DNA from 2 places in the Mesorhizobium sp. M0518 genome. Region 2 is predicted to be linked to the other one. Evidence: predicted binding sites of a transcription regulator. Region 2 holds the regulator's gene; the other holds the start of a gene.
What was found. The regulator PhoB, encoded in region 2, activates phosphate uptake and scavenging genes when phosphate is short. The targets are predictions, from matches to a motif close to TGTCATNNANCTGTCAT.
Positions count from the first base shown of each region.

Region 1: a site for PhoB is predicted at 2,442-2,458, ahead of ppk2 (polyphosphate kinase 2). Genes of this name have one in related genera too.

Region 1 covers NZ_JAMYQY010000027.1:17,204-20,549, reverse strand. Annotated here, with positions in the region: gene hemB (porphobilinogen synthase) at 1-502, shown strand, start outside; gene NKI66_RS28460 (dihydrofolate reductase family protein) at 720-1,367, shown strand; gene ppk2 (polyphosphate kinase 2) at 1,420-2,340, opposite strand; gene NKI66_RS28450 (aldo/keto reductase) at 2,611-3,346, shown strand, end outside.
Region 2 covers NZ_JAMYQY010000001.1:79,153-82,498, forward strand. Annotated here, with positions in the region: gene eglC (endo-1,3-1,4-beta-glycanase EglC) at 1-169, opposite strand, end outside; gene phoB (phosphate regulon transcriptional regulator PhoB) at 704-1,393, opposite strand; gene phoU (phosphate signaling complex protein PhoU) at 1,410-2,117, opposite strand; gene pstB (phosphate ABC transporter ATP-binding protein PstB) at 2,144-2,962, opposite strand; gene pstA (phosphate ABC transporter permease PstA) at 2,980-3,346, opposite strand, start outside.

The DNA of each region.
Region 1 (3,346 bases), on a different contig from region 2:
CGACATCATCGCGCCGTCCGACATGATGGACGGCCGCATCGGCGCCATCCGGGACGCGCTTGACGCCAATGGTTTCCAGGATGTGGCGATCATGTCCTATGCGACCAAATTCGCTTCGGCCTTCTACGGCCCCTATCGCGAGGCGGTGGGCACCGCCGGCCTGCTCAAGGGCGACAAGAAGACCTATTACATCGACCATGCCAATTCCGACGAAGCGGTGAGAGAGGCCGAACAGGACATTGCCGAGGGCGCCGACATGCTGATGGTCAAGCCCGGCCTGCCCTATCTCGACATCATCCGGCGGCTGAAAGACGAGTTCCAGATGCCGACCTTCGCCTACCAGGTGTCGGGCGAATATTCGATGATCAAGGCGGCAGGCGCCAATGGCTGGATCGACGGCGAGAAGGCAATGCTGGAATCGCTGCTCGCCTTCAAGCGCGCCGGCTGCGACGGCATTTTGACCTATTTCGCGCCCGAGGTGGCGGAGCTGCTCAAGGGGTAATTTCTCTTCCGACGATGACCGGTCGCGGCAACCAATGTCGGCGAATCCGCTTCGACATCCCTACCAATTTCCGGCTCCTGGCCGGGGAATCCATAGCGGGGGTCGCTTGACCCCTAGCCTGGGCTTCGTTCGCGCTTGAAATACCGCTTGCAATTCACAATCAGTTTGATACAAAACAACTGCTTGCAAAATACAACTGGTTATCGAGGAGGCTCGCATGTCCAAACTTCGCGTCAACGCTTTCACCCTGTCGCTCGACGGCTATGGCGCCGGTCCCGATCAGGATCTGCAAAATCCTCTCGGCGTCGGTGGGGAATCCTTGCACAAGTGGTTTGTCGACACCCGCACCTTCCGTGAGATGGTTCTCGGACAAGATGGCGGCACCACCGACGTCAACGAGGCGTTCGCGGCGCGCAGCTTCGAAAATGTCGGCGCCTGGATCCTCGGCCGAAACATGTTCGGACCGATCCGCGGCGAGTGGCCTGACGACAGCTGGAAGGGCTGGTGGGGCGACAACCCGCCCTATCATGTGCCGGTTTTCGTGCTCACCCATCACAAGCGGGAACCGATCACGATGGAGGGCGGCACCACTTTCCACTTCGTCACTGACGGTATCCATTCAGCTCTTGAACAGGCTAAGGCTGCCGCTGGCGGCAAGGACGTGCGGGTCGGCGGCGGCGTCGCCACCATCCGGCAATATCTGCAGGAAAAACTGATCGACGAGATGCATCTGGCGATCGCGCCGGTGCTGCTGGGCACGGGCGAGAACCTTTTTACCGGCCTGGACATGCTCAAGCTCGGTTATGTCTGCAACGAGCAGGTGGCGACGCCGCTCGCCACGCACGTCATCATCAAGCGGGCGTAGGTGGAGAGCCAATCTCCCCCCCCTCGGGGGGGAGATCGCAGCTTCGTCTATCTCAATACTTCTCCGACACGTAAAGCTCGCGCGGCAGCACTTGGCGTTCGTATTCGGGGTTGAAGACGCGCTCCGGCAGCGTGATCTCCTCGTGCGGCACCTCCTCGTAGGGCAATTGCTTGAGCAGATGGTCGATGCAGTTCAGCCGCGCGCGCTTCTTGTCGTTGCCCTCGACGATGAACCAGGGCGCTTCCGGGATGTTGGTGCGGGCGAAGGTCTCTTCCTTGGCCTTGGTGTATTGCTCCCAGCGCACGCGCGACTGCAGGTCCATCGGCGACAGTTTCCACTGCTTCATCGGATCATGGATGCGCATCAGGAAGCGCATCTGCTGTTCCTCGTCGGTGATCGAGAACCAGTATTTGACCACGGTGATGCCCGAGCGGACCAGCATGCGCTCGAACTCCGGCACGTCGTGAAAGAATTCTTCGACCTGATCGGGCTGGGCAAAGCCCATCACCCGCTCGACGCCCGAGCGGTTGTACCATGAGCGGTCGAACAGCACGATCTCGCCGCCGGCCGGCAGATGCGGGACATAGCGCTGGAAATACCATTGCGACTTTTCGCGCTCGGTCGGCGCCGGCAGTGCCACGACACGGCAGATGCGCGGATTGAGCCGCTGGGTGATGCGCTTGATGACGCCGCCCTTGCCGGCCGAGTCGCGTCCCTCGAAGATCACCACCAGCTTCTTCTTGTGGTAGGCGACCCAGGACTGCAGCTTGATCAATTCGGACTGCAGGCTGATCAGGTCGCGAAAATATTGCATGCGATCGATCGAAGGCGGATGCGAATTCTTGTAGATCTTGGCGATCTCCATCGACAGCGCCGGCTCCGACATTTCGAGCTCATAGTCTTCGTCGAGCGTGTCGGCGAGTTCGGCTTCAAGCCAATCCCTGGCCGCAGAATTCTGTTTTAGCTCGGTCATTATCGGCTGCTCCACTTGCAAGCTCTGTCGATCGGCGCCCCAAACTCCCGGCTTACAGCCCGGAACGGCAACGCCTGAGCCGACTTCAATATAGGCCCGCAATGACGGTTTTATTGCAGCCTGACCTGATCGCCATCACTGCAAAAACCCGCGAGGCATGATCGATCCGCCGCCCTGGCATGGAGACATACCGCGCAAATTGTCCTACAAATAGCAGCCACATTCGGGCGCCCTTCCCAACCCCTTCTCAATGCAATCGCGAGGACCGACATGGAATACTGCACTCTCGGCCGTTCCGGCCTGAAAGTATCGACGCTGACCATGGGCACCATGACTTTCGGCGGCGCCGGCGCATTTTCGGCTGTCGGCAAGACCGACCTCGACGAGGCGCGCCGGATGATCGATCTCTGCATCGACGCCGGCATCAATGTCATCGACACTGCCAACGTCTATTCGAACGGCATTTCCGAAGAAATCATCGGCGAAGCGCTCGGCGGCAAGCGCAAGGGCGACGTGCTGATCGCCTCCAAGGCACGGATGCGGATCGGCAAAGGTCCGAACGATGAAGGCCTGTCGCGCCATCACCTGATCCGCGAATGCGAGAAGAGCTTGAAGCGGCTCAGGACAGACGTCATCGACATCTATTTCCTGCACGAATGGGATGGCGTGACACCGCTGGAGGAAACCATCGCCGCGCTCGATACGCTGGTTGCCCAGGGCAAGATCCGCTATGTCGGCTGCTCCAACTATTCCGGCTGGCAGGTGATGAAGGCGCTCGGCGTCAGCGACAGCCATCATCAGCCGCGCTTCGTTTCGCAGCAGATCCACTACACGCTGGAAGCGCGCGAAGCGGAGTACGAACTGCTGCCGATTTCCGTCGACCAGGGATTGGGCGTTCTGGTCTGGAGCCCGCTTGCCGGCGGATTGCTGTCCGGCAAATACCGCCGCGACAGCCCCACCGCCCGCCAGCTTGCAGGCTGGTCGGAACCGCCGATCCGCGACGAGG
Region 2 (3,346 bases):
CGTCGCCGGCGCCACCGTAGATCGTGACATTGACGCCGGTATCTCCCCAGAAGGAGTCGTTGCCGGAGGTGCCATGCAGTTCCGGTCCAGACCCGGTGGCCGAGAACCAATGAGTGGAAGCGCCGGTGTAGGCAAGAGGGATGCCCTTGGCGTTTAAGACCGTGCTCATCAGAAATCCTTCCTCATGGTGTCCGACCTGGTCAAAGGTCCGGCGACCGCTTCCAAGCAACGCTGCAAAGAACGAGATCGTTCCACGGAATCGTCATTAGATCCGAGATCGCATTGAACAATCGACGGACAAGCGATGAATAAAGAGGAGAGGACTCGCAATAATTTGAAGTAAATTTATTAAAATTGTATATTTCTGCAGAATGCGCGTCATTCGACGAACGTATATCTAAATTAACTCAAATGCATTCTTGCGTGGCTTTCTGGTTGGAGTCTGCGGGAAAGATGGCGACCTATCAAGTAATTCGCCGTGCCTCTTGGCCAGCCGGGGCCCAATAGAGAGTTTGGGAGATCGAGGGACGCGAGAAGCTGCCTGTCGCTTTGGCCCAAATGCAGTCATTCGAAACCTGATGAGGATGACCGCTCCTGGCGTCACGTGCTCGCTCCCCATTGATGAGACGAGTGCAACATTCCACCGGCTGTTGGCGACCGCGTGCTAATCGAGTTTTCCCGATCTATCGGGACGAAACAGCACCTAGTCTTCCCTGATCGCGTAGCCCGCCCCGCGGATCGTGCGGATGACGTCCGGCATCCGGCCATTGTTGACCGCCTTGCGCAGCCGGCCGACATGCACGTCGACCGTGCGCTCGTCGATGTAGATCGTTTCGCCCCAGACATTGTCGAGCAGCTGGCTGCGCGAGAACACGCGGCCTGGATGGCGCATCATGAATTCGAGCAGGCGGAACTCGGTCGGCCCGAGCCGGATCTCGCTCTTCTTGCGATAGACCCGGTGCGACTCGCGATCGAGCACGATGTCGCCGACCTTTAGCACGCTGGACAGCACTTCCGGCTTGGCCCGGCGCAGCAGCGCCTTGACCCTGGCCATGAACTCCGGCGTCGAGAAGGGCTTGACCAGATAGTCGTCGGCGCCGGTCGACAGGCCGCGCACGCGGTCGCTTTCCTCGCCTCGCGCGGTCAGCATGATGATCGGCAGCCGCTCGGTCTCGGGACGCATTCGCAGGCGCCGGCAGAGTTCGATACCGGAAACCGCAGGCACCATCCAGTCGAGCACCAGAAGATCGGGAACGTTCTCCTGCAGCCGGATTTCGGCCTCGTCGCCGCGCGTCACCACCTCGACCTGGTAACCTTCGGATTCAAGATTGTAGCGGAGCAGCACGCCTAGCGGCTCCTCATCCTCCACCACCATGATGCGTGGTGCGATCATCGGCTGGTCACCCCTGTTATGCCGCTGGCGCGGACATTGCCGTCTCGTCCTGCTTCGGACGATTGGCTGGCAGCTGCGTGCCGGTCAAAACATAGTAGGCATTTTCGGCGATGTTGGTCACGTGGTCGCCGATCCGCTCGAGGTTCTTGGCGCAGAACAACAGGTGCGTGCACGCCGTGATGTTGCGGGGATCTTCCATCATGTAGGTCAGCAGCTCACGGAACACCGAGGTGTATTTGACGTCGATGCGTTCGTCATTGTTTCTGAGCGTGGCAAGCGCTGCCGGGTCGGCGGCGGCATACTCGTCGACGACCCCCTGCACCTGGATCAGCACCAGTTGCGCCATCGCGTCGATCGAATGCGAAAGGTCGTGCGGCGTGACACTCAGCCCGACAGTGCCGACGCGCTTGGCGATGTTCTTGGCAAGGTCGCCGATGCGCTCAAGGTCGCCGGCCATGCGGATCGAACCGACCACCGCACGCAGATCGTTGGCCATTGGCTGGCGCTTGGCGATCAGCGTGATGGCGCGATCGTCCAGCTCGCGCTGGCGTGCATCCATGATGGCATCATCGGAAACCACGCGCTGCGCCAGCGCATTGTCCGAATTGAGCAAAGCCCTGGTCGAGCCACTGACCATCGAGCAGGCGAGATCGCCCATGTCGCGGATCAGCTGGCTGATCTGCTCCAGATCCTCATCGAAAGATGCGACGGTATGTTCACCCATGATCTTCGTCCCTCGTATGCCTGAGCTCAGCCGAACCGGCCGGTGATGTAGTCCTGGGTGCGTTTGTCGTCGGGGGTGGTGAACATCTTGTCGGTGGCGCCCTCCTCGACCAGATAGCCTAGATGGAACATCGCGGTGCGCTGCGACACGCGTGCTGCCTGCTGCATCGAATGGGTGACGATGACGATGGTATAGTTCTGACGCAGTTCGTCGATCAGTTCCTCGACGCGAGCAGTGGCGATCGGGTCGAGCGCCGAACACGGTTCGTCCATCAGGATCACCTCGGGTGACACGGCGATGGCGCGTGCAATGCACAGACGCTGCTGCTGGCCACCGGAAAGACCCGTGCCAGGTTCTTGCAAACGGTCCTTGACCTCGTTCCAGATCGCCGCCTTCTTCAGGCTCGACTCTACGATCTGATCCATGTCGGCCTTGCGCTTGGCCAATCCGTGGATGCGCGGACCATAGGCAACGTTCTCGTAGATCGATTTGGGGAACGGATTGGGTTTCTGGAACACCATGCCGACGCGCGCCCTGAGTTCGACGACATCGATGTTCTTGTCGTAGATGTCTTCTTCGTCGAGCGTTATCTTGCCGGTTACCCGTGCTGAATCGATGGTGTCGTTCATGCGGTTGAGGCAGCGCAGGAAGGTGGACTTGCCGCAGCCGGAGGGGCCGATCAGCGCCGTCACCTGGTTCAGGCGGACGTCGAGATCGACGTCGAACAGCGCCTGCTTCTCGCCATAGAACACGCCGACCTTGTCGCCGCGCATTTTGATTACTTCGTTCGACTTCATCTTGTCGCCCACTGCGTTTTCAAGGGACTGTTCGGTCATGATGTTCATACCAAGATGCCTTTTTTCTACCAGCGCCGCTCGAACCGACGCCGAAGCACGATCGCGGTGATGTTCATGGCCATGAGGAAGACGAGCAGGATGATGATGGCGCCCGACATGCGCTCGACGAAGGCGCGTTCGGCCTCGTTCGCCCACATATAGATCTGCACCGGCAGCGCGGTGGCCGGATCGAAAGGCGTCGTCGGTGGATCGGCGACGAAGGCGACCATGCCGATCAGCAGCAGAGGCGCGGTTTCGCCGAGCGCACGCGCCAGACCGATGATGGTGCCGGTGAGGATGCCGGGCGCGGCAAGCGGCAGGATGTGCTGGAACACCATCTGCATCTTGGAGGCGCCAAGACCGAGAGCCGCCGAGCGGATCGACGGCGGCACC